DNA from 4 places in the Kitasatospora arboriphila genome. Region 1 is predicted to be linked to each of the others. Evidence: riboswitches for the same ligand, from Rfam matches in the RefSeq annotation. Region 1 holds a riboswitch; each other region holds the start of a gene.
The links. Region 1 has a riboswitch for cobalamin ahead of ABD353_RS17070 (ribonucleoside-diphosphate reductase subunit alpha). Riboswitches for the same ligand answer to the same signal wherever they lie in the genome.
Positions count from the first base shown of each region.

Region 2: another riboswitch for cobalamin. It lies ahead of nicT (Nickel transporter NicT); the one in region 1 lies ahead of ABD353_RS17070 (ribonucleoside-diphosphate reductase subunit alpha).
Region 3: another riboswitch for cobalamin. It lies ahead of ABD353_RS03550 (cobalamin biosynthesis protein); the one in region 1 lies ahead of ABD353_RS17070 (ribonucleoside-diphosphate reductase subunit alpha).
Region 4: another riboswitch for cobalamin. It lies ahead of cobN (cobaltochelatase subunit CobN); the one in region 1 lies ahead of ABD353_RS17070 (ribonucleoside-diphosphate reductase subunit alpha).

Region 1 is NZ_BAAALD010000029.1:68,333-75,646, forward strand. Features, by position in the region: gene ABD353_RS17060 (helix-turn-helix domain-containing protein) at 1-755, opposite strand, end outside; gene ABD353_RS17065 (GNAT family N-acetyltransferase) at 1,134-1,628, shown strand; cobalamin riboswitch at 2,225-2,356, shown strand; gene ABD353_RS17070 (ribonucleoside-diphosphate reductase subunit alpha) at 2,568-4,952, shown strand; gene ABD353_RS17075 (ribonucleotide-diphosphate reductase subunit beta) at 4,973-5,968, shown strand; gene def (peptide deformylase) at 6,055-6,678, opposite strand; gene ABD353_RS17085 (hypothetical protein) at 6,749-7,314, opposite strand, start outside.
Region 2 is NZ_BAAALD010000026.1:28,828-36,141, forward strand. Features, by position in the region: gene ABD353_RS15700 (AAA family ATPase) at 1-231, shown strand, start outside; gene ABD353_RS15705 (Fpg/Nei family DNA glycosylase) at 448-1,254, shown strand; gene ABD353_RS15710 (phosphatidylinositol-specific phospholipase C domain-containing protein) at 1,298-2,344, opposite strand; gene ABD353_RS15715 (ArsR/SmtB family transcription factor) at 2,561-2,923, opposite strand; cobalamin riboswitch at 3,006-3,209, shown strand; gene nicT (Nickel transporter NicT) at 3,242-4,357, shown strand; gene ABD353_RS15725 (EamA family transporter) at 4,398-5,246, opposite strand; gene ABD353_RS15730 (helix-turn-helix domain-containing protein) at 5,342-5,917, shown strand; gene ABD353_RS15735 (type B 50S ribosomal protein L31) at 5,987-6,232, opposite strand; gene rpmG (50S ribosomal protein L33) at 6,284-6,448, opposite strand; gene ABD353_RS15745 (M24 family metallopeptidase) at 6,778-7,314, shown strand, end outside.
Region 3 is NZ_BAAALD010000004.1:81,234-88,547, reverse strand. Features, by position in the region: gene cobO (cob(I)yrinic acid a,c-diamide adenosyltransferase) at 1-289, opposite strand, end outside; gene ABD353_RS03560 (putative cobaltochelatase) at 293-2,380, opposite strand; gene ABD353_RS03555 (cobyric acid synthase) at 2,407-3,903, opposite strand; gene ABD353_RS03550 (cobalamin biosynthesis protein) at 4,094-5,071, opposite strand; cobalamin riboswitch at 5,163-5,382, opposite strand; gene ABD353_RS03545 (helix-turn-helix domain-containing protein) at 5,527-6,216, shown strand; gene ABD353_RS03540 (alpha/beta hydrolase family protein) at 6,321-7,314, shown strand, end outside.
Region 4 is NZ_BAAALD010000002.1:2,521-9,834, reverse strand. Features, by position in the region: gene thrS (threonine--tRNA ligase) at 1-526, shown strand, start outside; gene ABD353_RS01185 (precorrin-2 C(20)-methyltransferase) at 597-2,138, opposite strand; gene ABD353_RS01180 (precorrin-8X methylmutase) at 2,135-2,761, opposite strand; gene ABD353_RS01175 (cobalamin biosynthesis protein CobG) at 2,758-3,996, opposite strand; cobalamin riboswitch at 4,069-4,219, shown strand; gene cobN (cobaltochelatase subunit CobN) at 4,622-7,314, shown strand, end outside.

The sequences.
Region 1 (7,314 bases):
AAGGTCCGCGGGGACATGTGGGCGAGGGCGGCGAGCCGCTCGACGGTGGCTTCCTCGTCGAGGTGGTGGCGCATCCAGTCCAGGACGGGGGCAAGCGAGTCGACGTCGGACTCGGGCAGCGGGCGGTTGACGAACTGGGCCTGGCCGCCTTCCCGGTGCGGTGCGACGACCATGCGCCGGGCGATGCCGCGGGCGACCTCGGCGCCCTGCACCTTGCGGACGAGGTGCAGGCAGGCGTCGATCCCGGCGGCCGTGCCGGCGGAGGTGATGACGGGGTCCTCGTCGACGTAGAGCACGTCGGGTTCGACGGTGGTGAGCGGGAAGCGCCGGGCCATCTCGGCGGCGTGCTTCCAGTGGGTGGTGGAGCGTCGTCCGTCCAGGAGCCCGGCGGCGCCCAGCAGGAAGCTGCCGCTGCAGATGGAGAGGGCGCGGGCGCCGCCTTCGACGGCCGCGCGGAGGGCTGCGACGAGGGCGGGCGGGTACTCGTCGCGCAGGCCGGTGGCGGTGAGGACGATCAGGTCGGCCCGGGCGAGGCGTTCGGGCCCGTACGGGACGTCGACGCTGAAGCCGGCGTGGGTGCGCTTGGGCCCGGGCCGGTCGGAGGCGAGGGCGAACTCGTAGACGGGCAGCCCCTCCTCGCTGCGGTCGAGGCCGAACACCTCGCAGGCGACACCGAGTTCGAAGGGATGGACCTCCTCCAGCACGACGGCGACCACGTTCTTCAACTCGGCGGTCTTCGACTCATCGGTCTTCAACTCGGCGGTCCTCCACTCGGCGGTCCTCCACTCGGTGATCCTCGACTCGGTTCCGTCCGGGCTTCGGCATGGCTCCAGGATGGCGCTGGCAGTAATTCGATGCAAGAGGGCATTCCTGCCACTCGTCGGGCTCCCGGCCGGCCGGGAGAGTAGTCGCATGACTTCCACCGTGTTCGAGAACGCCGTCGTCCTGTCCGTCCTCGTCGGCTCGTTCGCCCTGATCGGGGCCGTCGTGGGCCGGGAGCTCGACCGCACCGGCCGGCACGGCCGCGACAACTGGCACCGCCCCGGCGGCTATCCCGCCGATCCGTCCGTCCCCGATCGGCTGCACCGTCCCCCGGCCGTCCGGGACGGGTCCCCGGAAGGCAGACTGGACGGATGGACGTCGTCATCCGCCGTGCCCGCGAACGGGACCTCGAACCGGCCGGCGAGCTCTCGGTCGAGGTCTACGTCGGTGACGGCTACAGCCTCGCCGAAGGGCCGTACGCCGGGCTCCTCCGCGACACCCGCCGCCGCAGCGAGGAGGCCGAGCTCCTCGTCGCCGTCGACGGCCGGGACGAGCATGTGCTCGGCTGCGTGACCTTCGCGGTCGGCGGTACGGCCTGGGCCGACATCTCGCAGCCGGACGAGGGCGAGATCCGGATGCTGGCGGTCGCCCGGGCCGCCCGCGGCCGCGGAGTCGGCTCGGCCCTCGTCAGGGCCGCGATGGACCGCAGTCGCGAACTCGGCCTGACCGGTATGGCCTTCTCCACCCGCCCGGACATGACGGACGCCCACCGGGTGTACGAACGGCTCGGTTTCCGCCGTGCCCCCGAGCGCGACTGGGCCCCGATGCCCGGCATCGACCTGATGGTCTATGCCCTGACGTTCTGACGTGACTCGCCCCGAACGATTCGTTCGACCGGAGCCCGACCACACCGACACCCGCACCCGCACCCGCACCCGCACCCGCACGTGAACTCGACGAGCCGGGCGGAAGCACCCGCCGGCGACGGTGCCGAGCCGATGCCGATGCCGACGGCATCACCCGACCGAGCCGCCCTCGAACCGCCCCGGAGCCATCGGCGAGTTGCAGAGGCAGGCGGTCAAGGTGAGCCCGACACCGCACCGGAGCCAGGACCGGCGGCACAGCGGCCACCCCACCGCGGCGGAAAGGGACTTGGTCACGGCGGAAAGGGTCTAGCCGCAGAGCCGGCGGTCCTCGCTCCGCGGGATTCGCCGATCCCCTGGGCTCCGGGCCGACCCGTAGAACCGGGCGGCACCCCCGTACCGTCACTCATGACTGCAGATCGTAGGCCATCGGGCCCGCAGACTCCCGCGGCGGTGGCCGTTCCGTGAGCGGAGCGCGGGGGCGACGAGTGGGTCGGGTGTGCCCGAAGTGTGCACGGCCCGTTCGGCGAGGCCGTCGCAGCCACGGACGCGACACGCTGCGTGCACAAGATATGGGGGTACATCAGGGAGACACCACAACATGTATGCTCACTCTCGCTGTCGACGCAGGGGAACCCGGTGCAAGTCCGGGACTGCCCCGCAACGGTGAGCAGGCCCGTGAACGCCCGGGCCCGCGCAGTCCGAGGGCCTGCCGACGGTGTGCCACCGGCTTCCCCGCAGATGCCATGAAGCACAGCTGTACGTCCGGGCCTCGCGGGTGGGCCGGGTGGCGACGCGCACCCCCGACACGGTCGGGCGGTGCCGGTCTCCCCTGCCACGCGCATGCCCGGACGCGCCCCCGGCCCCCGGCCCGGGGGTGTCCGAAGCGTCCGCTGCCGCCACAGGAGAGAGTGCGCCTTGACCGTCGCTGCCTCAGTCACCCTGCCCTCCCAGGGATCCGCCGACAACGACCGGCCCGACCCCGGTGCCGCGCTGCTCCGGCTGCTCACCGACCGCAGCACCGACCTCCCCCAGGTGGACCCCGGCCACGTCGCCGCCGCCGCGCTGCGCGGCCGCCACGCCGGTTCGGACTTCGCCGAGCTCCGCGGGCTGGCCGTGGAGGCCGCCGCGTCGATGATCGCCGAGGACCCGCAGTACTCGAAGCTCGCGGCCCGCCTGTTGGCGCTGGAGATCCGCGACGAGGCGGTCTCCCAGGGCGCGGTCACCTTCGCCGCCTCGATCGCCGTCGGCCACGCCGAGGGCCTGATCGGCGACACCACGGCCGCGTTCGTGGCCAAGCACGCGGCCGCCTTCGACGCGCTGGTCGACCTGCAGGGCGACGACCGCTTCGAGTACTTCGGCCTGCGCACCGTGCAGTCCCGCTACCTGCTGCGCCACCCGATCACCCGCAAGGTGGTCGAGACCCCGCAGTACTTCCTGCTGCGCGTGGCGGCCGGTCTCGCGGTCGGCGACACCGAGAAGTCGGTGGCCGAGGTGGCCGAGCTCTACCGGCTGATGAGCCGTCTGGAGTACCTGACGTCCTCTCCGACGCTGTTCAACTCCGGCACCAAGCACCCCCAGATGTCGTCCTGCTACCTGCTGGACTCGCCGCTGGACAACCTGGACTCGATCTACAACCGCTACGCGCAGATCGCCCGGCTGTCCAAGCACGCCGGCGGCATCGGCCTGTCCTACTCGCGGATCCGCTCCCGCGGCAGCCTGATCCGCGGCACCAACGGCCAGTCGAACGGCATCGTGCCGTTCCTGCGCACCCTGGACTCCTCGGTCGCCGCGGTCAACCAGGGCGGCCGCCGCAAGGGCGCGGCCTGCGTCTACCTGGAGACCTGGCACGCCGACATCGAGGAGTTCCTGGAGCTCCGCGACAACACCGGCGAGGAGGCCCGGCGCACCCACAACCTCAACCTGGCGCACTGGATCCCGGACGAGTTCATGCGCCGGGTGAACGCCAACGAGGACTGGTCGCTGTTCTCCCCCGCCGACGTGCCCGAGCTGGTCGACCTGTGGGGCGCCGACTTCGACGAGGCGTACCGCAAGGCCGAGCAGGCCGGCAAGGCCGTCCGCACCATCCCGGCGCAGACCCTGTACGCCCGGATGATGCGCACCCTGGCGCAGACCGGCAACGGCTGGATGACCTTCAAGGACGCCTCCAACCGGGCCGCCAACCAGACCGCGCTGCCCGGCCGCACCGTGCACTCCTCCAACCTGTGCACGGAGATCCTGGAGGTCACCGACGACTCCGAGACGGCCGTCTGCAACCTCGGCTCGGTGAACCTGGGCGCCCACGTGGCCGCCGGCGCCACCGCCGCCGACCTGCTGAACGCGATGGACTGGGAGCGCCTGGACGCCACCGTCCGCACCGCGGTGACCTTCCTCGACCGGGTCATCGACATCAACTTCTACCCGACCACCGAGGCGGGCACCTCCAACTCCCGCTGGCGGCCGGTCGGCCTCGGCGTGATGGGCCTGCAGGACGTCTTCTTCCAGCTGCGGATCGACTTCGACTCCGCCGAGGCGAAGACCCTCTCCACCCTGATCTCCGAGCGCATCATGCTCACCGCCTACGAGCGCTCCGCGGACCTCGCCGAGCAGTTCGGCCGCCACGAGGCGTACGGCGAGACCCGCGCGGCCCGCGGCGAGCTGCACATCGACCACTTCGGTGCCGCCGCCCCGCAGTGGACGGAGCGCTGGGACGCGCTGCGCGCCCGGATCGCCGAGACCGGCCTGCGCAACTCGCTGCTGCTGGCGATCGCGCCGACCGCCACCATCGCCTCCATCGCCGGCGTGTACGAGTGCATCGAGCCGCAGGTGTCCAACCTGTTCAAGCGCGAGACGCTCTCCGGCGAGTTCCTCCAGGTCAACCCGTACCTGGTGCGCGAGCTCAAGGAGCTCGGCGTCTGGGACCAGCAGACCCGGGACGCGCTGCGCGAGACCAACGGCTCGGTGCAGGACCTCAACTGGCTGCCCGCCGAGGTCCGTTCGCTGTACCGCACGGCCTGGGAGCTGCCCCAGCGCGCGCTGATCGACCTGGCCGCGGCCCGCATGCCGTACATCGACCAGAGCCAGTCGCTGAACCTCTTCATGGCGGCGCCGACCATCGGCAAGCTCAGCTCGATGTACGCGTACGCCTGGAAGGTCGGCCTGAAGACCACGTACTACCTGCGGTCGCGCCCGGCCACCCGGATCGCGCAGGCCGCCACGGGCGCCCGCGCCGCCGTGCCGGTGCCCGCGCCGACCATGAGCCAGGCCGAGCAGGACGCCATCGCCTGCTCCCTGGAGAACCCCGAGTCCTGCGAGGCCTGCCAGTGAGCACCGAAGACCGCCAGAAGATGCTGCTCGACCCGGGCTTCGAGCTGACGCTGCGCCCGATGCGCTACCCGTCGTTCTACGACCGGTACCGCGACGCCATCAAGAACACCTGGACGGTGGAGGAGGTGGACCTGCACTCCGACGTCGCCGACCTCGCCAAGCTGAGCGAGGGCGAGCGGCACATGATCGGCCGGCTGGTCGCCTTCTTCGCGACCGGTGACTCGATCGTCGCCAACAACGTGGTGCTGAGCCTCTACAAGCACATCAACTCCCCCGAGGCCCGGCTCTACCTGTCCCGGCAGCTGTTCGAGGAGGCCGTGCACGTCCAGTTCTACCTGACGCTGCTCGACACCTACCTGCCCGACCCGGACGACCGCGCGGCGGCCTTCGCGGCGGTGGAGAACATCCCCTCCATCCACCAGAAGGCGCAGTTCTGCTTCAAGTACATGAACGCGGTCGACCACATCGACTCGCTGCAGACCAAGGAGGACCGCCGCGCGTTCCTCCTGAACCTGATCTGCTTCGCGGCCTGCGTCGAGGGCCTGTTCTTCTACGGCGCCTTCGCGTACGTGTACTGGTTCCGCAGCCGCGGCCTGCTGCACGGCCTGGCCACCGGCACCAACTGGGTGTTCCGCGACGAGTCCATGCACATGGACTTCGCGTTCTCCGTCGTGGACACCGTCCGCGAGGAGGAGCCGGACCTCTTCGACGAGCAGATGGCCAAGCAGGTCACCGAGATGCTGGAGGAGGCCGTCGAGGCCGAGCTCCAGTTCGCCCAGGACCTCTGCGGCGAGGGCCTGCCCGGCATGAACACCGAGTCGATGCGCCAGTACCTGGAGGCCGTCGCCGACCAGCGCCTGGCCCGTCTCGGCCTGCCGATCCGCTACGGCTCCACCAACCCCTTCGGGTTCATGGAGCTGCAGAACGTCCAGGAGCTGACCAACTTCTTCGAGCGCCGGGTCTCCGCCTACCAGGTCGCCGTCGAGGGCTCGGTCTCCTTCGACGACGACTTCTAGGCCGCGCCGCCCTCTGGGGCGCAGCATGCCGAAGGGCCGCACCCGGGATCCGGGGGCGGCCCTTCGCCGCGTGTTCCGCCGTACCGTCAGTCGTTGGGCACGGTCGCGTACTTGGGGGTGCCCTCGGACATCTGGCGCAGGGCGTCCTTGCGGTCCCGCTTGGAGAGCCGGTCGATGTACAGGTAGCCGTACAAGTGGTCGGTCTCGTGCTGCAGGCAGCGGGCGAAGAAGCCGGTGCCCTCGACCCGGACGGGGTTGCCGTCCTTGTCCTGGCCGGTCACCGCGGCGAAGTCGGGGCGGGCCAGCTCCATGTACGCGGTCGGCACGGAGAGGCAGCCCTCCGGCGAGTCGTCCAGCGCGCGGCGGCCGGCCGGCAGCTCCTCCAGCACCGGGTTGACGACGTGGCCGACGTGGCGCACGCCCTCGTCGTCCGGGCAGTCGTAGACGAAGACCTTGAGGTCGACGCCGATCTGGTTCGCGGCCAGGCCGACCCCGTCAGCCGCGTACATCGAGACGAACATGTCGTCGATGAGCGCGGCGAGTTCACCGTCGAACGCGGTCACCGTGGCGACCTCGCGGTGCAGCACCGGGTTGCCGAACACCGTGATCGGGCGGGCGGTGCCCTTCGAGACGTCGGGCAGCTCGCCGACGACCTGCTGCTCCGCCGTCTCGTCCTGCTCGGGGTGGTCGTGCTCGTGCTCGTCGGCCATCGCTGGTTTCCGCTCCGTGGTTCCGTCCAGGTGTACCGCTCAAGGGTACGGCGCCGGGCGGACCCGTTCCTCAGCAAACCTCTTCGAGGTCCCGGTACGCCCGGGTGGCGGGGGAGGCGGCCACCCAGCGGTCCAGCAGGGTGCGCACCAGCGAGGCCGGCGCGGCGATCCCGCACTCGCGCTCGGCGAGCCAGGAGGTGCCGGCGCTGCCCTGGCTGAGGTGGCTGAGGTGACCGGGGTGGGTGGGGTCGCCGTCGTCGTGCGGGTCGTGGTGCGCGGTGTGGCCGTCGTCGATCGCCATCCGGCTCTCCGAGCAGGCCCGGCACAGCAGCCGCACCGAGCTCGTCCAGTCCTCGGCGGCGTACCCGGCGTCGGCGACCAGCCGCTCCAAGGCGTCCCGGTCGCCCGCGGTGGCGGCCTGCAGCAGCACGACGAAGGTCGGCACCGGCGAGGGCGCCCACAGCTCGATCTCGTCGAAGACGGGGTAGGCGACGCCGTCCGCGACCCGCTCGCCGTGCGGGGCGCCGTCGTGCAGCACGACCTCGCCCCAGCGGCGGCCGGAGGACGGCAGCGGGATGGACAGCACCTCGATCCGGGCCGGGTCGAGCCGGCGGCCCCAGACCACCTCGGACTCGC
Region 2 (7,314 bases), on a different contig from region 1:
GGCATGATCCCCGTCGTCCTGCTGCCCGGCCTCGACTCGGTGCTCGCCCGCAACGCCCGCCGCAGCGGCAACCGCCGGCTCAGCGACGAGGAGGTCGCCCGCATCCACGGCCGGATGGCCGGCTGGCGCACCTCGGGCCTGCCGATCATCGACAACTCCCAGCTCGACGTCGCCTCCACCGCCGCCGCCCTCGACCGCGCCATCATGTCCCGCCTCACCGGCCGACGGTGACCGGCGGCGGTGCCCGGGCGGCGCCCGACGCCGACGGCGTGGTCCGCTCCCGGCTGCGGCCGGGTGGTCAGCGGCGCGGGGGCAGCGCACGGCGGACGTAGGCCACCGTGAGCGACCCTCGTGGGCAGGCCTCTGCCCCGGGCGGTCGGTCGGGGGTGTCACCGGCGCCTGGGATGATGGAGGGACCGCGACGGACCAGACGAGGAGCTGACGCCCGTGCCCGAGGGCCACATCATCCACCGCCTCGCCCACGAGAACCACCGGGTGTTCGCCGACCGGCCGGTACGGGTCAGCAGCCCGCAGGGGCGGTTCGCCGAGGGCGCCGCGCGACTGGACGGCCGCCCGCTGGACGAGGCCGAGGCCCACGGCAAGCACCTCTTCCTCGGCTTCGGCGAGGACTGGCTGCACGTCCACCTCGGGCTGTACGGCGGCTTCACCTTCGGCAGCGGCGGCGCCCCGGCGCCGGTCGGCGAGGTCCGGCTGCGGATGGCGAACGACGAGGGCTGGGCCGACCTGCGCGGCCCCAACACCTGCGAACTCCTCGACCCCGCGGCGAAGGAGGCCGTCCACGCCCGGCTCGGCCCGGACCCGCTGCGCCCCGACGCCGACCCGGACGCCGCCTGGCGGCGGGTGGCCCGCAGCTCCACCACCGTCGCCGCGCTGCTGATGGACCAGAAGGTGCTGGCCGGCGTCGGCAACGTGTACCGCGCCGAGGTGCTCTTCCGCCTCGGCATCAGCCCGCACCGCGAGGGCCGCAGGGTCACCCGCGAGGAGTGGGACGCGATCTGGGCCGACCTGGTCGCCCTGATGCACGCGGGCGTCGGCGCGGGCCGGATCGACACCGTCCGGCCGGAGCACACGCCGGAGGCGATGGGCCGGCCGCCGCGGGTCGACGACCACGGCGGCGAGGTGTACGTCTACCGCCGCACCGACATGCCCTGCCTGATCTGCGGGACACCGGTGCGCACCGAGTCGCTGGCGGCCCGCAACCTCTTCTGGTGCCCCGGCTGCCAGCGGCGCTGAGCGCGGCCCGGCCGGGCCGTCGGCCGGGCAGGGCGACGGTCCGTCAGCCACGCGGCAGCACCATGGACTGCACCTGGGGCAGCTTGCGCCAGTCGCTGGAGACGATGCTGGCGTGGGCGGCCGCGAGCTGGGTCACCCGGGCCCGGGCCTGGTCGGCCGTGGGGTCGGTGGAGCTGATGGCGGGCGCCACGTTGTGGGCGTCGGTCATGACCAGCAGGTAGTGCCGGGCGTCGTACCAGCCGGTGTCGATGCCGCCGACGTACGCCGAGGCGTCGCCGTCGAAGACCACGAACCAGGGCCGGATGCTGGCCTCGCCGTAGGCGTTGCGCGGGTCGCCGGAGACGGCGCCGTGCACCACCGGGAAGACCTGGGCCTGGCCGGCCCTGCCGGCCGCCGCGAGGTCGCGCAGGTAGCGGCTGTACTCGACGTCGGTGTGCAGGGTGTCGAAGGGGTTGCCCTCCTCGACGGTGCCGGGGATGACGTCCACCAGGACCCGGCCGGCGAGGGCGTCGCGGGTCGGCCAGTTGCCGGCCTTCGCGGCCTCGTCGAGGTTCGGGTAGCTGCCGCCGCCGGGCTTGGCGAGCAGGTCGGCGGGGCGGAAGACGGCGCTGCCGAGGTGGGCGGCTATCAGGGCGTCCAGCTGGGCCGGGCCCATGCCGCGGTTGGCGGCGAACCCGCCCTTGAGCTCCAGCTTGACGACGAGCGGGCCGCTCGACGGGTGGGCGGCGAGCCAGATCCGCAGGTCGTCGAGGCAGTACTCGAGGTTCTTGTTGGTGCCGCCGCTGTACAGCGTCGCCGGGCCGGTGGCGGCGGTGCAGTTGTTGGCGTTGCCGAGCGGGTTGGAGTGGCTGACCTTCCACTCCTTGGTGACGGTGTCCGTCCACGCGTCGAGCTCGATCATGCCGGTGCCGGTGTCCAGGCTCTGCGCGAGGAAGGGGAAGGCGGCCGGGTCGTAGGTGTTGTGGATCCCGACGGCGGTGGCCGAACCGAACGGCAGGCCGCCGCCGGTGGCGGCGCCGGACTGGTGCGCGGGGAGCAGGGTGGCGGCCGCGGCCAGCAGCCCCACGGCGAACGTACGGCGAAGCTTCACGGGTGTCTCCTCGTCAGGAGCCTGGGGACGGCGGGCCGGACGGACCGCCTCCGGAAGCATGGGCCACCGGAACGGCTTCGAGGTGACATGACAAGAAAACTTGGCTGAAGCTGACCCCCCGTCCCGCTGACAAACCGTCAGGAAGCCCTCATACCGTGCAGGGGGCCGTACCGTGCAGGGGTTCCTGCCGTGCGGGCGGTCGTTCCGAGCGAGCGCTCAGTCGGCGCGCCCCAGCACCCCGTGCTCCAGCACCTCGGCCACCGCGGTGTCGGTCAGCCGGTAGCGCACCACCCGGCCGTCCCGCTCGCCCTCGACCACGCCCGCGGCGCGCAGCAGCCGCAGCGCCTGGGAGACCGCCGGATCGCGCATCCCGGTGGCCAGCGCCAGGTCGGTGACGGCCAGCGGTCCGGTGGTGTGCAGGGCGAGCAGCAGCGCGAGCCGCCCCGGGTCGGCGAGCAGGCCGAACACCTCCGCCCAGGCCCGGACCCGCCCGGTGTCGCCGATCCCGGCGATCGCCTCGCAGACCCGGTGCCCGTCGATGGTGCGGTGGCCTGCGCGATCGGCGGGGAGGAGGTGCATGGCGGCATTCTCGCAGGCCGACCGGCCGTGATCTACGACACCTGCGCGGTTGTGCAGGCTTGCAGCTGTCGGTCCGTCACCCCTACGGTGGAGCAGCCGTGGTGTTCGGGAAGACCGGTGCAGGACCTCAGGGTCCGAGTCCGGAGCGGCCCTCGCCACTGTGAACGGGGAGTCAATCCGTACCCCTCGCGGGTCACTGGGCGCAGGCGCGCCCGGGAAGGCCGGGTACGGGCACCGTCAGAACCTCCCCGTGAGCCAGGAGACCGGCCACGGCACCTCACGACGTCATTCCACGAGGTGCTGGAGCGTGAACCGCAGATGACCCTGCCCGCAACCGGTACGGCCGCGCCGCCGACCGCCCCCGGCCTGCCCGCCTTCCGCTGGCGCCGGGAGGACACCCTCCGCACGGCCGGCCTGCTGGCGGTCATCCTGGCGATGCACGTGGCCGCCTTCGGCACGCTCTTCCTGCTGGTCGTGCCGGAGCGCTACGAGGTCGGCACCCAGGTCTTCGGCGCCGGACTCGGCATCACCGCCTACACCCTGGGCATGCGGCACGCCTTCGACGCCGACCACATCGCCGTGATCGACAACACCACCCGCAAGCTGATGGCCGACGGCCGGAGACCGGTCTCGGTGGGCTTCTGGTTCGCCCTCGGCCACTCGTCGATGGTGGTGCTGATGGCCGCCCTGGTCGCGGGCGGCGCCCAGCTGGCCGGGGTGCTGATGGACGACGGCTCGACCACCCACCAGGTGCTCGGCACCATCGGCACCACCGCCTCCGGCGCCTTCCTCTACCTGATCGCCGCGCTCAACCTGGCGGCCCTGCTCGGCATCCTGCGGGTCTTCCGGGCGATGCGGGCCGGCACCTTCGACGAGGCGGAGCTCGAACGGCAGCTCGACTCGCGCGGGCTGATGAACCGCGTCCTGCGCCGCGCCACCCGCTCGATCTCCCGCCCCGGCCAGATGTTCCCGGTCGGCATGGTGCTGGGCCTCGGCTTCGACACCGCCACCGAGGTGACGCTGATGGTGATGGCCGGTTCGGGCGCCGCGGCGGGCCTGCCCTGGTACGCGATCGTCTGCCTGCCGCTGCTGTTCGCCGCCGGGATGAGCCTGTTCGACACCCTCGACGGCACGTTCATGAACTTCGCCTACCAGTGGGCGTTCTCCAACCCCGTCCGCAAGGTGTTCTACAACCTCGCCATCACCGGCCTGTCGATCGCGGTGGCCTTCGTCATCGGCACGATCGAGCTCGTCGCGGTGCTGCACGACAAGCTGGGCCTGAGTGACCCGGTGAGCGGCTGGATCGCCGGACTCAGCCTGGACAACGTCGGCTTCGTCATCGTCGGCCTGTTCGTGGTGGTGTGGGCGGCGGCGATCGGCTACTGGCGGATCGCCCGGGTCGAGCAGCGCTGGACGCCCGGCGGGGCGGGCTGAGGTGGCCCGCGGGCGGCCGCCCCGAACGGCGGACGGGGTGTCAGCCCGCCGCCAGCAGCAGCGTGCCCGCCACCGCGAGGCCCGCGCCGAGCAGTTGGACGCGCCGCAGCCGCTCCTTGAGCAGCCCCCGGGCCATCAGCGCGGTGACCACGGGGTAGAGCGAGGCCAGCACCGCGGCGACGGCCACCGACCCGCGGTGCGAGGCGGCGGCGAAGGCGGCGTTCGCGGCGACGTCGGCCGCCCCGACCGCGGTCAGCGCGGGCAGGCTCCGCCGCAGCGTCCCCGCTGCGCCGGGCTCCCGCCCGCGGCGCCCGGCCAGCAGGACGCCGCCGCCGACCGCCACGTTGCAGAGCCGCTGCACGCACAGCACGAGCAGCAGCCCGCCGCCGTCGGAGGCCCGGGCGACCAGGGCCATCACCGTGCCCATGCCGAGGGCCGCCGACAGCGTCAGCACCAGCACCCGCAGGCCGACCGTGCCGCCGCCGCGCCCGCCCCGCCCGGCCAGCCCGCCCCCGAGCACGGCGCCCGCGATGCCGCCGGCCTGCGCCGGGCCCGGGCGCTCCCCGAGCAGCAGCCCGAGCCCGACCGGCACCGCGACGCCGACGGTCGCCAGCGGCGAGACCACCCCCATGGGCCCGAGCGCGAGGGCGCGGTAGAAGGCGAGGAGCGCGAACGGCCCGATCACCCCCGCCGCCACCGCGTACCAGAGGCCGGCGGAGGCCGCGCCCGCGCCGCCGACGGCGAGGACGGCCGGGACGAGCAGCACGGCCGCGGCGGCCTGCGAGGCGACCACCACGGTCAGCGCGGACAGCCGGCGGGTGAGCGAGCCGCCGCCGTAGTCGGCCATGCCCCACAGCAGGCTGGCGGCGAGGGCGAGGAGCTGGGACAGCACAGTGGACTCCGGAGTACGGTCGGGTGGACGCTCGGTGCCCCCGCAGCTTAGGTCAACAGAGTGAACCTGACGAATCAATTCATTGGACTGGTATGCCCGACCCCGATCTGATCACCCAGGCCCTGGCGCGCAACCTCAAGCGGCTGCGCGCCGACCGCGGCCACACCCTCGACGCACTCGCGGCCCGCTCCGGCGTGAGCCGCGGCATGATCGTGCAGATCGAGCAGGGGAGGACCAACCCGAGCGTGGGCACCGTCGTCCGGCTCGCCGACGCGCTCGGCGCCTCGATCGCCCGGCTGCTCGACTACGACGAGACCTCCACCGTGCGGATCGTCCCCGACGACGAGGCCGTCCAGCTCTGGTCGGGAGCCGAGGGCGGCACCGGGGTGCTGCTCAGCGGCATCGAGGCGCCCGGCCCGCTGGAGCTCTGGCAGTGGCTGATCCTGCCGGGGGAGGGGCACGGCTCCGACCCGCACCCCGCGGGCACCGTGGAGATCGCCCGGGTCGAGGAGGGCGAACTCACCCTCACCCTGGACGGCCGCGACCACCTGGTGCCGGCCGGCTCCACCGCCTCCTACGAGGCGGCCGCCGCGCACGGCTACCGCAACGACGGCGAGGTGCCCGTCCGGCTCACCCTCGTGGTCTCCGTGCCGCCGCCCCCGCGCTGAGCCCCCGGGTGCATGCCGAAGCGCCCCCCTCCCCGGCCGGGGAGGGGGGCGCGGTCGTGCGCGGGGCGGTCAGTCGCGGCCGTACCGCCGCCGGTACTGCTCGATCCGGCCGGCCTGGTCCAGGACGCGGGCGCGCCCGGTCCAGACGGGGTGGCTCGCCGACGAGGTCTCCACGTCGACCACCGGGCGGACGGTGCCGTCCTCCCAGACCACCGTCGACGCGGACGTCAGCGTCGAGCGGGTGAGGAAGGACCGGCCGGCGGCCTTGTCGCGGAAGACGACCGGACGGTAGGCGGGGTGGATGCCGTTCTTCATGGGGGCTGCTCCTTCGGGGGTGGACGTGCCGGACGGGGCCTGCGGCCGGGCTCAGCGCTCTTCGCGGAAGGCCACGTGCTCGCGGGCGACCGGGTCGTACTTGCGCAGCACCAGGCGGTCCGGGTCGTTGCGGCGGCTCTTGCGCGTCACATAGGTGAAACCGGTGCCGGCGGTCGACCTCAGCCGGACGACCGGACGCAGTTCGCTGCGGGCCATCTGCTCCTCCTCGGTGGCTCCGAACCTCCGTCCCGGACATCTTGTCCGAAACGGAAGTCGTTTTCGTATCTGCTCCAACGCGAGCCCGGGGCGTTCCATTCCCGCCCGGTCCCGCCCGGTCCCGCCCGGCCCCGCCCGGTCCCGCCCGGTCCCGACTCGCCAGCCCCCTCCCCGTCCGCCCGTCCGTCCGCCGGTCCGTCCCCCGTTCGGCCCCGCGCCGCCGACCGGTCCGCGACCCGCCGTGCGCGCCCCCGCGCCCGCCGCACCACGCCCTCCGGGCCCGCCCGGCTCGACGGGCGCGGGCCGTCCGCAGTTCGTAGGCTCGTGGCATGTCCGATGCGTACGCGGCGCGGCGGGAGCGCCTCAGGGAGCACTGCAGTGCGTCGGGGGTCGACGCGGCCCTGGTGACCCGCGCCTCCAACGTCCGCTACCTCACCGGCTGCCCGCCGTGCGGTGCGAGCCTGCTGCTCACCCGCGAGCGGGCGCTGCTGGCGCTGCCCGACGACCTGCCGCCCGAGGAGGGCGGCGAGCACCTGCTCGGTCCGGACATCGGCCAACTGCTGGTGCCCGCCGACACCGACACCGCGCTGGCCGCCGCCGAGGCCGCCGGCCGGCTGAAGGTCCTCGACCTCGCCGTCGAGGAGCACGACCTCACCGTCCGCCGCCACCGCGCGCTCGCCGGCGTCGCCGAAGGCGTCCGGCTCGCCGACCTCGGCACCGCGGTCGAGGGGATGCGCGTCGTCAAGGACGAGCACGAGATCGCCGACCTGCGGATCGCCGCCGAGATCGCCGACCAGGCGCTCAGCGAACTGCTGGAGTCGATCCTGGTCGGCCGCACCGAGCGGCACCTGGCGATGGAGCTGGAG
Region 3 (7,314 bases), on a different contig from region 1:
GCACCCAGGACCAGCCCTCGCCCATCTTGTGCCAGGCCACCGTGCCGCCCTCGCCGGAGGCGCCGAGCACGCGCAGCGCGTTCTCCTCGCCGACCTTCCACTTGGCGGACTTGACGAACTGGAACACCCCGATCGGCCAGCCCTGGTTCCAGGCGCGCAGCGCCATGCCGAAGGCGGCGGTCGACTTGCCCTTGCCCGGGCCGGTGTGCACGGCGGTGATCGGCAGGGTGCGGCGCTGACGGGTCGTCAGGCCGTCGTCGGGGACACTCTCGGGCACTCCCTTGGGCACGGCTCAGGCCGCCTTTCGCTGGGTGGAGACGGAACGGTGGTCGCGGACGAGCGCCGCCACGCCCTCGGCGCGCAGCTCGTCCAGGGTGACGGCGGGGCCGCCGAGGCGGGCCGCCAGGGTGCGGGCCAGGCCGAGGCGGACGTGGCCGGACTCGCAGTCCAGCACCACGCTCGCCACGCCCTGCCCGGCCAGCAGGCCCGCGGCCCGCTCGGCCTGCGCCAGGGCGTCCCGCCCGCCGGTGGCCCGGCCGTCGGTGACGACGACCAGCAGCGGACGGCGGTCCGGGTCGCGCATCCGCTCGACCCGCAGCACCTCGTGGGCGCGCAGCAGCCCGGCGGCCAGCGGCGTCCGCCCGCCGGTCGGCAGCTGCTCCAGCCGGGCCGCGCCGACCTCCACCGAGGAGGTCGGCGGCAGCGCCAGCTCGGCGCCGGTGCCGCGGAAGGTGATCATGCCGATCTTGTCCCGCCGCTGGTAGGCGTCCATCAGCAGCGACATCACCGCGCCCTTGACCGCGCCCATCCGCTGCCGGGCCGCCATCGAACCGGAGGCGTCCACCACGAACAGCACCAGGTTGGACTCCCGGCCGCGGCGCACCTGCTCCCGCAGGTCGTCCTTGGCCAGCACCAGCGCCCGCCCGGACCGCCCGCGGGCGGCCTGGTGCGGGGCGGCGGCCTGCAGCGTCGCGGTCAGGTGCAGCCGGGCCAGGCGGCCCTGCGGGCGGCGCGCCCGCACGGTGTGCCCGCCGTCGGTCTCCGCGGCCGAGCGCCGTCCCCGGGCGCCCCGGCCGGTGCCCGGCACCTTGAACAGCCGGGTCCGGTACGGGTCGGCGCCGGCGACCGGGGCCGCCTCCCGTCCGGCGCCGGGCGCGGGGCGGGGCGGCGGCGGGGCCTGCTCGGGGGCGCCGGCCGGATCCGGGGCGGGGTCGGAGGCCGCCGATCCGTCCGGGCCGCCGTCCGGGCCCTCGTCCTGCGGGCCGCCGCCGGGGCCGTCCGGGCCGCCGTCCGGGCCCTCGTCCTGCGGGCCGCCGCCGTCGGGGTCGGTGTCCGGTTCGGTGTCGTCCGGGCCGTCCTCCTCGGCGCCCGCGTGCTCCTCCAGCGTGCGGTCCAGCTGCTCCTCGTCCAGGCCGGGCGCGTCGAAGGGGTTGCGGCGCCGCCGGTGCGGCAGCGCCAGCTGCGCGGCCTTGCGGACGTCCTCCTCCAGCACCTCGGTGCGCCCCGCCCAGGCCGCCAGCGCCACGGCCGTGCGGGCCATCACGATGTCCGCCCGCAGGCCGTCCACCTCGAAGGCCGCGCAGACCGCGGTGATCTGACGGAGCGCCGTGTCCGTCAGCTCCACCTTCGGCAGCAGCTCCCGGGCGGCGGTGATCCGCATCGCGAGCGCCCGCTCGTCCTCGGCGAACCGCGCGGCGAAGCCGGCCGGGTCGGCGTCGTAGGCCAGCCGGCGGCGCACCACCTCGGCCCGCTCCTGCGGGTCCCGGGTCGCCGCGATCTCCACCGTCAGGCCGAACCGGTCGAGCAGCTGCGGCCGCAGCTCGCCCTCCTCCGGGTTCATCGTGCCCACCAGCAGGAAGCGCGCGGCGTGCCGCACCGACACGCCCTCCCGCTCCACGTACGAGCGGCCCATCGCCGCCGCGTCCAGCAGCAGGTCGACCAGGTGGTCCTGCAGCAGGTTGACCTCGTCGATGTACAGCACGCCGCGGTGCGCCCTGGCCAGCAGGCCCGGCTCGTACGCCTTGACGCCCTCGGCGAGCGCCTGCTCCAGGTCCAGCGAGCCGACGATCCGGTCCTCGGAGACGCCGACCGGCAGCTCCACCAGGTGCGCGGGCCGCTCCAGCGACCCGGCGCCGCCGTGCGCGCCGTCCGGGCACTGCGGGTCCGGCGCCGCCGGGTCGCAGGCGAACCGGCAGTCGGCGACCGTGCCGATCGACGGCAGCAGCCCCGCCAGGGCGCGCACCATGGTCGACTTGGCGGTGCCCTTCTCGCCGCGCACCAGCACACCGCCGACGGCCGGCGAGACCGCGTTCAACAGCAGCCCGAGCCGCAGGTCGGCCATGCCGACGACCGCGGTGAACGGATAACGGGCGTCACTCATCTGCTCTCCCATGTTCACGGCCCCGCTCACGGCGCACCCGGCGGCACGAACGGCAACCCCTGCGGTGCCCCGCCCTCGATCAGCTTCCACAGCGCGTCGGTCTCCGCATGCTCCTCGATCAGGTCGCCCAGCCGGTCCAGCCGCTCCTCGCGCGCCGCGGCGAACGAGGTGTCCGGCGCCGGGACGAAGGCCCGCCCGGCCGCCGACGCCACCTCGCGCAGCAGCGCCCGGCGGAAGCCGTCGTTCTCCAGCGCGCCGTGCCAGGTCGTCCCCCACACCGCGCCGACCCGGCAGCCGTCCAAGAAGGCTTCCCCGCCCTCGACGGCCACCACGCCGTGGTGGATCTCGTACCCCTCGACCCGCTCCCCGTACGCCTCGCCGACCGGCCGGCCGAGCACCTTCTCCGCGCCGAACTCCACCCGGGTCGGCAGCAGCCCGAGGCCCTCGACGGCGCCCGCCTTCGACTCCACCGCGTCGACGATCTCCCGGGACAGCATCTGGTAGCCGCCGCACACGCCGAGTACGGGCAGCCCGGCCGCGGCCCGCGCCTGCAGGGCGGTGTCCAGCCCGCGGCCGCGCAGCCAGTCCAGGTCGGCCACGGTCGCCCGGGTGCCGGGCAGCACCACCAGGTCGGCGTCGGCCAGCTCCTCCGGCCGGGTCGCCCAGCGGACCAGCACGCCCGGCTCCTGGGCCAGCGCGTCCACGTCGGTGAAGTTCGACAGCCGCGGCAGCCGCACCACGGCCACCCGCAGCACCTCCGCGCCGTGCGGGGCCGCGGTCGGACGGTTCTCCACCGCCGTCGACAGGTCCAGCGAGTCCTCGGCGTCCAGCCACAGGCCGGACAGCATCGGCAGCGTGCCCAGCACCGGACGGCCCGTCAGCTCCCGCAGCATCTCCAGCCCCGGCGCCAGCAGCCGGGCGTCCCCGCGGAACTTGTTCACGAACCAGCCCGCCACCAGCGCCTGGTCCTGCGCGGACAGCAGCGCCAGGGTGCCGTACATCGCCGCGAACACGCCGCCGCGGTCGATGTCGCCGACCACCACCACCGGCAGGTTCGCCGCCGTGGCCAGGCCCATGTTGGCGATGTCCCGGTCCCGCAGGTTGATCTCCGCGGGCGAGCCGGCGCCCTCGCAGACCACCACCTCGTACCGGCTGCGCAGGTCCGCCAGGCACTCCAGCGCCCGCTCCAGCAGGACGGGCTTGCGCTCGCGGTAGTCCAGCGCCCCGACCTCGGCGACCGGCCGGCCGAGCAGCACCACCTGGCTGCGGCCGTCCGCCCCCGGCTTCAGCAGCACCGGGTTCATCGCCGCCTCCGGCGCCACCATGGCGGCCTGCGCCTGCATCGCCTGGGCGCGGCCGATCTCGGCGCCGTCCGCGGTGACGAAGGAGTTCAGCGACATGTTCTGCGCCTTGAACGGCGCCACCCGCACCCCCTGCCGGGCCAGCCACCGGCAGATCCCCGCCGTGACCACGCTCTTGCCCGCGTCCGAGGTCGTCCCTGCCACCAGCAGAGCCTTCGTCACGTGACACTCCCTTGCTTACGTGTGGCGCCGGCGGTGAGAACGGCCGTCCCGGCCGCAACGGCCGGCATTCCCGGGGCGCGAGTGGGCACGCCGGCCGCGACGGTGGGCATCCCGGGGGCGCCGACCAGTCCGGTGCGCCCGCGAGTGGCCCGTACTCCTCCTGCGCACCCGGCGACCCGCCGAACCGCCGTCATCGCTTCCTCCCCGGCTCACGGGCATCCCGCCCCCGACGTCCCCGTGCCAGGCCGGTGAGGCCGCGGGCGGCCGTGGTGACGGCCAGGGCCAGGATGCCGACGCGGCGGGAGAGGCGGCAGGCGCGTTCGATGTCCGCGACGGCGACCGGGCGGAGTTCGGCGCCGAGGACGGGGCGGTGCTCGACACGCTCGCCGTACCGCAGGGTGCCGCCGAGGCGGACGCCGAGGCCGCCGGCGAAGGCCGACTCGGCCTGTCCGGCGTTGGGGCTGGGGTGTGACGACCCGTCGCGCCGCCAGACCTTCCAGGCGGCCCGCGGGTGCTCCGCGGCGGCGACGGTCAGCAGCGCGGTGAGCCGGGCGCCCGGCCAGCCCGCCACGTCGTCGAGCCGGGCGGAGGCCCAGCCGAAGCGCAGGTGGCGGGGCGAGCGGTGGCCCACCATCGCGTCCAGGGTGTTGACGGCCCGGAAGGCCAGCAGCCCGGGGGTGCCCGCCAGCGCGCCCCAGGTGAGGGCGTTGACGACCGCGTCGGCGGTGTTCTCGGCGACGGACTCGACGACGGCGCGGGCGATCTGCTGCTCGTCCAGGGCGCTCGGGTCGCGCCCGCACAGGTGGGGGAGCCGCCCGCGGGCGGCGGCGAGGGCGCCGGCCTCCAGGGAGCGGCCGATCGCGCGGGCCTCCCGGGTGAGCGAGGTGCCGCCGAGGACCGTCCAGGCGGCGGCCGCGGCGAGCGCGGCGCGGGCCGCGGGACGGCCCCGCAGCGCGTGGTCGGCGAGGGCGGCCCCGGCCGCGACGGCGCCCACGCTCAGCGCGGTGAAGGCGGTGCCGGCGCCCCGGTGGTCGCGCCAGAGCCGGCGCTCCAGGCGTCCGGCGGCGCTGCCGAAGAGGGCGACCGGGTGGCCGCGGCGGGGGTCGGCGAGGGCGGTGTCGGCGAGGTGGCCGGCCACGGCGCCCAGCAGGTAGGGGGCGGAGCTCAGACGGGCCACGGCCCGGCTCCCCGGTCGGGGCGCAGCGGTGACCGCTGGGCAGCCTGCATGGCGTGCGTGTCCTCACTCAGGGTCCGCGCCCTGGATCGACGAACCGGCGGCGAGAGTCTCCTGGCTTCCGGGTCCGGCGCGCGCTCGGGCCTTCCAGCGGCCCTGTGGCGGACCGCCGTGACCGTGCAGGTCGAGCGTGCTCCCCGGTGACAGTGGCGGGACCGCGCCGGATTCGCACCGGCTTCCTCTGCATGCCTCCGTATGGCCCCGAGATCCCATCACGCGCTCCGACCACCAGTCAACAAAGCCTCCGGAGGGCTTGGTCACACTCCGTCGCCGGATTCCGTCGCCGCCCGCCCCGTACGATCCTCCAGCGCCGGGCGGTTCCGCCGGGGCCGGGTTCGTGCGTTCGGCGTGTGGGTGGTGCCGTGCGGGCGCCCGTACGTTCTTGTCGCATGCGACGCAGACCGTCCGCACCGCCTCCGGTGCCGTTCTCCCCGCCGGCCGCGCGGGCGCACCGCGCCGGGCTCGGCCTGAGCCCGGAGCAGGTCGCCGAGGCCATGGCCGCGCACGGTGTCCGGCTGCTGTCCTCGCACGTGGCGGCCTGGGAGGCCGGTGAGTTCCTCCCGTCGGAGGAGGAGTTCATCGCGCTCTCCCGGGCGCTGTGGTGCCCGCCCGCCCAGCTGATGGGCGTCGCGCCGGCGACCCTGCGGGACTTCCGGCTGGCCCGGGAGCTCACCCGGGAGCAGGCCGCGCACCGGATCGGGGTGGGTGCGGCGACCTACGCGAGGGCCGAGGCCACCGGACGCTGGGACGCGGACGGCGAGCAGGGCCTGGCGCTGGCGCACGTGCTCGGGCTGCCGCTGCGGGTGCTGGTCCGGGTGACCGGGCGTCAGGACGACCTGGACCGGCGGCTGCGCCAGGTGGTGGACGGCCGCTGGCAGGCGCAGCTGCGGGAGGTGGGCCGGATCGTGCCCGTCCCGCACGACCTGCTGGGCGGGGTGCTGGCCGAGTTGCAGGACGAGTACCTCGTCCCCGGGCACTGGGGCTCGTCGGTGCCGGACGCCGCCCGTCCGCCGGCCCGGCCGCTCGCGGAGCGGTTCTGGGAGCTGCTGGCCCGCCGGGGCACCGACGTGCCGGTCTGACCCGCCCGGACGGACCCGCCCGGACGGACCCGCCCGGGTGGCCCGCTCCCGGGCCGGGGCGTGGACTGGGATCGCCATGTCCGTGCCGCCACACCGGGAGCGCCATGCGTTGGGGAACCGCCGCGATCGTCGCGGCCGCCGCCGTCGGGACGGGTGCCGCGGCACTGCTGATCGGCCGCCGGGTGTCCGAACGGGCCGTCCGGCCCGGGTTCGCGGGAGCCTTCGCGGCCGCCGGGCAGGCGGGCGGACCGGGCATCCGGGTGCAGGAGCTGGCCGCGGACCGCGTCATGCTCACCCGCAGCGTGGAGACCGAGCGCCCCGGCCGCTACGCCCTGGAGTGGGCCGGGGGCGGGCACGCGGTGGTCGGCGACGTGCTGGCCACCGGGCCGCAGAGCGTCACCCGCCGGCTGCTCGCCACCGGCGCCGGCTCGCTGTACAGCGGGACGGAGGTCCGGGTGACCGCCCGGGTGCACCTCGGCGACCCGGCCTCCGCGCTCGGCCTGGACTTCACCCCGAGCGACGTCGAGGGCGAGCTCGGCCCGATGCCGGCCTGGTACCTGCCGGGCATCCGCGGGCTGTGGGCGGTCCTGGTGCACGGCCCGGGCGCCGACCGGCAGCAGGCCCTCCCGGTGCTGCCGCTGCTGCACGCGCTGCGGCTGCCCGTGCTGGTGGTCACCCACCGCGGCGACGCGGGCGCCCCGGCCTCCCCGGACGGCCTCGGGCACTTCGGCGAGACCGAGTGGCGGGACGTCGACGCCGCCGTCCGCCTCGCGCAGGCGAATGGCGCCGGCCGGATCGTGCTCTTCGGCTGGTCGCTCGGCGCGACGATGGCGCTGCACACCGCGGCCCGCTCGGCCTGGCGGGAGTCGATCGCCGGCCTGGTGCTGGACTCGCCGGTGCTGGACTGGCCGACGACCGTCCGCCAGGAGGCCGCCCGGGCCGGGGTGCCCGCCCCGCTCGCCGAGCTCGGCGCGCTGGCCGCCGAGGGCCGCACCAAGGTCGACCTGGCCGGCTTCGCCCGGCTGGCCGACGGCACCGACCTGAACGTGCCGACCCTGCTGCTGCACAGCCCCGTGGACGCGGTGGCGCCCTTCGCGG
Region 4 (7,314 bases), on a different contig from region 1:
CGCGTTCTACGGGCCCAAGATCGACGTCCAGGTGGTCGACCGGGCCGGACGGGAGTCCACCCTCTCCACCGTGCAGGTCGACTTCCACCAGCCCGCCCGGTTCGACCTCGGCTACACCGGACCGGACGGTGCCCGGCACCGGCCGGTGATGGTGCACCGGGCGGTCATCGGCAGTGTGGAACGGGCGGTGGCCCACCTGATCGAGGTGCACCAGGGCGCCTTCCCCGCCTGGCTGGCGCCCGTCCAACTGCTGGTGCAGCCGGTCGCCGAGGAGCAGCGGCCGCAGGCGGAGGCCCTCGTCCGGCAGGCCCTGCGGCAGGGGCTGCGGGCCGAACCCGCCGACCCGCGGTCCGGCACCCTCGGAGCGCGGGTCCGGGCCGGCCGGCTGGTGCCGTACCAGGCCGTCATCGGCGCGGCCGAGGCCGCCGACGGGCTGGTGTCGCTCCGGCTGCGGGACGGCCGACGGATCGGACCGCTGCCGGAGGCGGAGGCGTTGCGGCTGATCGGGGACGAGGCTCGGCCGTAGGGGCGCGGGTGGATCACCACTGGGGGTGCCCCCACGCGCCCCTGAAGAACCCGTCCGGGAAAGCCTCCGGTCAGTCCTCCGGGTAGCGGCGCGGGGTCCAGACGACCTCGGTGTCGTTGCCGCGGCGGACCAGGCGGGTCTGGGAGGACCCGATGAGCAGCAGGGTGCGCATGTCGACCTCGGCCGGGTCGAGGTCGGCCAGCCGGACGGTGCGGACGCGTTCGGTGGGGCCGCCCACGTCACGGGCCATCACCACCGGGGTGTCGGCGCCGCGGTACTCCAGCATCAGGTCGCGGGCCAGCCCGACCTGGGTGGTGCGCGACTTCGAGCCGGGGTTGTAGAGCGCCAGCACCAGGTCGGCCTCGGCGGCGGCGCGCAGCCGCCGGGCGATGACCTCCCACGGCTTGAGGCGGTCGGAGAGCGAGACCACCGCGTAGTCGTGGCCGAGCGGGGCGCCGGCGCGGGAGGCCGCGGCGTGGGCGGCCGTCATGCCGGGCAGCACCCGGACGGGCACCTCGCGGTACGGGTCCTCGCCGGCCGCCTCCAGGACGGCGGTGGCCATCGCGAAGACGCCGGGGTCACCGGAGGAGACGACCGCGACGCGGCGGCCGCGGCGGGCCAGGTCGAGGGCGAACTCGGCGCGCACCGACTCGACCTTGTTGTCGGAGCCGTGCCGGACCTGGCCGGGGCGGACGGGCACCCGGTCCAGGTAGGTGGTGTAGCCGACCAGGTCGGTGGCGGCGGCCAGGGCGCCGCGGGCCTCCGGGGTGAGCCAGAGCGGTCCGGCCGGGCCGGTGCCGACGACCACGACCTCGCCGGGGCCGTCCGGCTCGGGGAGGTCGAGCGGGGCGACCTTGCTGGGCAGCACGGCGACCGAGAAGTACGGCACGGTGTCGGCCTCGACCTCGGCGAGCGGCAGGGTGCGCTCGCCGTCCATGAACGCCCGCTCGACGTACTGCGCGTCGTCGAGCCGGCCGGCCCGCTCCAGGGCGCGGCGGACGGCCGGGAAGGTCCGGCCGAGCTTCATGATCACCGCGGAGTCGGCGGAGGCGATCCGGGCGGCGAGCTCCTCCTCCGGCAGGGTGCCGGGGATGATCGTCAGGGTCTCCTCGGCCTCCACCAGGGCGCTGCCGAGCCGGGCCGCGGCGGCGCTGACCGAGGTCACGCCGGGCACCACCTCGGTCGGGTAGCGGTGCGCGAGGCGCTTGTGCATGTGCTGGTAGGAGCCGTAGAACAGCGGGTCGCCCTCGGCGAGGACGACGACGTTCCGGCCGGCGTCCAGGTGGGCGGCGAGCCGGGCCGACGCCTCCTCGTAGAAGTCGTCCAGGGCTCCGCGGTAGCCACCGGGGTGGTCGGTGGTCTCCACGGTGATCGGGTAGACCAGCTTCTCCTCGATCTGGCCGCCGGTCAGGTAGCGGTCGGCGATCGAGCGGGCGATGGAGCGGCCGTGCCGGGCGCTGTGGTAGGCCACCACGTCGGCCTTGCCGATGAGTTCGGCGGCGCGGACGGTAACCAGCGAGGGGTCGCCGGGGCCGAGGCCGACGCCGTACAGCCGGCCGGTCCGCCGGTCGGTCTGCTGCCCGGCCTGCTGCCCGGTCTGCTGCTCGGTCACTCTTCTTCACTCGCAATCGCGTTGATCGCGGCGGCGGCGATCGCGCTGCCGCCGCGCCGGCCGCGGACCACCAGGTGCTCCAGGCCGGACGGGTGCTCGGCCAGGGCCTGCTTGGACTCGGCGGCGCCGATGAAGCCGACGGGCACGCCGATCACCGCGGCCGGGCGGGGTGCGCCGGCCTCGATCATCTCCAGCAGCCGGAAGAGCGAGGTCGGCGCGTTGCCGACGGCCACCACGGCGCCCTCCAGCCGGGGCAGCCACAGCTCCATGGCGGCGGCGCTGCGGGTGTTGCCGGTCTTCCGCGCGAGCTCGGGCACCGACGGGTCGGTGAGGGTGCAGATCACCTCGTTGTCGGCGGGCAGCCGCTTGCGGGTGACACCGCTGGCGACCATGTTGACGTCGCAGAGGATCGGCGCACCGGCGTGCAGCGCCTTGCGGGCCGAGGCGACCACGCCGGGCGAGTAGACCAGGTCCTCGACCAGGTCGGTCATGCCGCAGGCGTGGATCATCCGCACCGCGACCTGGGAGACGTCGGCGGGCAGGGCGGCCAGGTCGGCCTCGGCCCGGATGGTGGCAAAGGACTGCCGGTAGATGGCGGCGCCGTCCTTCTCGTACTCGATCACGTGGTCCTCCGGGCCTCGGCGACCGCCTCGGCCATCTCTTCCGTCGTCACATCCACTGGCGTCACATCCATGGGGCGGGCCGGTGTCCCGACCGGTGCCACCCGGTAGCCCTGCCCGGTGGCGAGCACGTCCACCCATCGCCCGGAGGGGTGGCCGCAGCGCCGTTCGCAGCCCGACCAGTGCACCGGCAGGCCGCCGCCGTCCGCCCGTTCCAGGGCGCGGGCCGCGTCGCCGCGCACGTCGGCGAGCGACTTGCCGCAGCCGGGCAGGCCGGTGCAGGCGGTGGCGCGGTCCCAGGCGGTGCCGGGCCCGGTCAGGAAGCCGGCCGCGGCGAGCCCGGCGAGGGCCTCGGGGCCGGCGCCGGGCAGGACGGCGCCGCGCCAGGGCGTCAGCCGGACCTCGCCGGCGGCCAGCCCGGCGAGCACCCGCCACTGTGCGGCGGTGGCCCGTCCGAAGCGCGTCCCGACCGAGAGGCCGCCGGGCAGCACCCCGAGCGGCGGGTGTCCGCCGGACAGCGGGGGCAGCGGCAGGTCGCCGGGCGGCAGGAGTTCGGGGACCTCGCGCAGGTGCCAGGCCCGGGTGCCGGTGGTGCGCAGCGCGTCGAGGAAGGCCCGGGCGGCGTCCAGGGCGGCGTCCACGGCCTGTGCGGCCGGCACCGCGCGGACGGTCGTCTCGCGGCCGAGCCGCAGCAGGGCGGTGCCGCCGGGCGCTGCGATCAATGTCACATCGGCGTTCAGGGCGGCGACATCGCCGCGGCCGTCGTCCAGGGCGAACAGGAACTTGCCGGAGAGCGCGGCCGCCCAGGGCGCCGCGCAGAGCTTCGCGTCCAGCTCGCGCACCCGGGCAGCGGTGTCGGCGTGCCCCTCGGCGTCGAGGCCGGCGGTCGGCGAGGCGACGATGTTGCGCACCCGCTCGTGGGTGTCGGAGGGCAGCAGGCCGACGGCCCGCAGCCGGTCGGCGAGTTCCGCGCCGCAGGCCGAAGCCAGGCCGCGCAGTTGGACGTTGCCGCGCGAGGTGGTCTCCAGCGCGCCGTCGCCGAGCGCCTCGGCCGCATCGGCCAGCGCCATTGCCTGACGAACCGTCAGCAGTCCGCCGGGCACGCGGATGCGGGCGAGGGCGCCGTCGTCGGCCGTGTGCAGACGAAGGGCCCCCGGACAGGCGTCCGGCCGGCCCCGGTCGGGCACGGCGGAGCCCGCCCCGGCGGGGTCGGGAGTCGGTGGCATGGCGGCGAGCATACAGATTGTCCGACGGGGCGCCCCGTCGTCTGGATCACAGTCCGCGTGCAGTCCCGCGGCCGTCCGCCACCCCGTACGATGCTGCCGGACGGTCCGTGCGGGCCGTCCGACGCCAGCGACGGCAAGCGGAGGAAACCGGTGCAAATCCGGTGCGGTCCCGCCACTGTAACCACGGCTCAGCCGCCGTGGAGCCAGGAACTCCCGCCGTCCTCCACCAGCCCGGGGCGCGGACCCCGAGGAAGGCCCGACCTGTGCGCTGCCGCATGCCCGGCTCCGCCGTCCCGCCCGGACGCGCCGAGCCGCCGCCCGCCGTCCCGGTGACCCCGGCGGCGGTCCGCCGCACCCCTGGGGCGCGTCCTCAACAATCACGGGTGCACCACAAGGGGCACGGGGAACTGCGCAATCCGGGGTGGGTGTCACGACGGCACGGGCCAAGCCGCGGTTTGCACGGTAGCCCGCATCCGGATTGCGCAGTTCCCCGCGCCCCTGGAATGACCACCCGAGCACCCTTGAAGACAGGCCGTCGCACCGCACCCCGCTCCGCCCCGCGCACCGGGCTGCCGTCCACCGCCCCGGTGCGCCGCCGCACGCCGTGGAACACCGACCAGGCCGGGAGGCCCTCCGCATGATCCTGCTGCTGTCGACCTCCGACACCGACCTGCTGAGCGCCCGCGCCTCGCAGGGCCCCGTCCGCTACCGGCTCGGCAACCCGGCCCGGCTGTCCGCCGAGGAGCTGCCCGCCCTGGTCGAGGGCACCGACCTGGTCGTCGTCCGCCTGCTCGGCGGCCGCCGCGCCTGGGAGGACGGCCTGGACGCGCTGCTCGCCGGGCCCCGCCCGGTCGTCGTGCTGACGGGCGAGCAGGCCCCGGACGCCCAGCTGATGGAGCTCTCCACCGTCCCGGCCGGCATCGCCGCCGAGGCGCACGCCTACCTCGCGCACGGCGGCCCGGCCAACCTCGCCGAGCTCGGCGCCTTCCTCTCCGACACCGTGCTGCTCACCGGCCACGGCTTCGCCCCGCCCGCCTCCGCCCCGGCCTGGGGCCCGCTGGAGCGTCAGGCCCGCGCCTCGGACGGCCCGCTGGTCGCCGTGCTCTACTACCGCGCCCACCACATGAGCGGGAACACCGCCTTCGTCGAGACGCTGTGCAGCGCGATCGAGGACGAGGGCGCCCGCGCGCTGCCGCTGTACTGCTCCTCGCTGCGCGGCGCCGAGCCGGAGCTGCTCGCCGAACTCGGCCGGGCCGACGCCATCGTCACCACCGTCCTCGCCGCGGGCGGCACCCGGCCCGCCGACGCGCAGGCCGGCGGCGACGAGGAGGCCTGGGACGCGGGCGCCCTCGCCGCCCTCGACCGGCCGATCCTGCAGGCCCTGTGCCTGACCTGGTCGCGCTCGCAGTGGGAGGAGAGCGACGACGGCCTCTCCCCGCTGGACACCGCCACCCAGGTCGCCGTCCCGGAGTTCGACGGCCGCCTGATCACCGTGCCGTTCTCCTTCAAGGAGCTGGACGAGGACGGCCTGACCGTCTACCGCGCCGACGCCGAGCGCTCCGCCCGGGTCGCCGGCATCGCCGTCCGGCACGCCCGGCTGCGCCACACCCCGGCGGCCGAGCGCCGTCTCGCCCTGGTGCTCTCCGCGTACCCGACCAAGCACGCCCGGGTCGGCAACGCGGTCGGCCTGGACACCCCGGCCAGTGCGGTGCGCCTGCTGCACCGCCTCCGGGAGGAGGGCATGGACCTGGGCACCGACCTGCCGGGCCTGGACACGACCTCCGCCTCCCACGAGGGCGACGAGCTGATCCACGCGCTGATCGCGGCCGGCGGCTACGACCAGGACTGGCTGACCGAGGACCAGCTCGCCCGCAACCCCGTCCGCATCCCGGCCGCCGACTACCGCCGCTGGTACGCCGCCCTGCCGCAGGGCCTGCGCGAGCAGGTCGAGGAGCACTGGGGCCCGGCCCCCGGCGAGCTGTACGTGGACCGTTCGCAGAACCCGGACGGCGACATCGTGCTCGCCGCGATCCGCTCCGGGAACCTGCTCGTCCTCATCCAGCCGCCGCGCGGCTTCGGCGAGAACCCGGTCGCGATCTACCACGACCCGGACCTGCCGCCCAGCCACCACTACCTGGCCGCCTACCGCTGGATCGCCGCCGCGCAGGAGGACGGCGGCTTCGGCGCGCACGCCGTGATCCACCTCGGCAAGCACGGCAACCTGGAGTGGCTGCCCGGCAAGACGGCCGCGCTGTCCGCCGAGTGCGGCCCGGACGCCGTCCTCGGCGACCTGCCGCTGATCTACCCCTTCCTGGTCAACGACCCGGGCGAGGGCACCCAGGCCAAGCGCCGCGCCCACGCCACCCTGGTCGACCACCTCGTCCCGCCGATGGCCCGCGCCGACTCGTACGGCGACATCGCGCGCCTGGAGCAGCTGCTCGACGAGTACTCCACGATCGCCGCGATGGACCCGGCGAAGCTGCCGGCGATCCGCGCCCAGATCTGGACGCTGATCCAGGCCGCCCGGCTCGACCACGACCTCGGCCTGGACGAGCGGCCCGAGGACGACGGCTTCGACGACTTCCTGCTGCACGTCGACGGCTGGCTGTGCGAGGTCAAGGACGCCCAGATCCGCGACGGCCTGCACGTCCTCGGCCAGGCCCCGGCCGGCACCGACCGGGTCAACATCGTGCTCGCCATCCTGCGCGCCCGGCAGATCTGGGGCGGCGTCAGCGCGCTGCCCGGTCTGCGCGAGGCGCTCGGCCTGGACGAGGCCGCGCTCACCCTCGGCGCCACCGACGCCGCCGAGGCGCAGGCCCGCGCCCTGGTCGAGGCGATGGAGGCCGAGGACTGGGCGCCCGAGGCGGTCGAGAAGGTCGCCGCCGGGCACCCGGACGCCGTCCGCGAGGTGCTCGACTTCGCCGCCACCCAGGTGGTGCCGCGGCTGACCGCGACCACCGACGAGCTGGACGCCGTGCTGCACGCGCTGAACGGCGGCTTCGTCCCGGCCGGCCCGTCCGGCTCGCCGCTGCGCGGTCTGGTCAACGTGCTGCCGACCGGCCGCAACTTCTACTCCGTCGACCCCAAGGCGATCCCGAGCCGGCTCGCCTGGGAGACCGGCCAGGCGCTCGCCGCCTCGCTGGTCGAGCGGTACCGCGCCGACAACGACGGCGCCTGCCCGCCCTCGGTCGGCCTCTCGCTGTGGGGCACCAGCGCGATGCGCACCGCCGGCGACGACATCGCCGAGGCGTTCGCGCTGCTCGGCGTCCGCCCGGTCTGGGACGACGCCTCGCGCCGGGTCACCGGTCTGGAGGCGATCGGGCTGGAGGA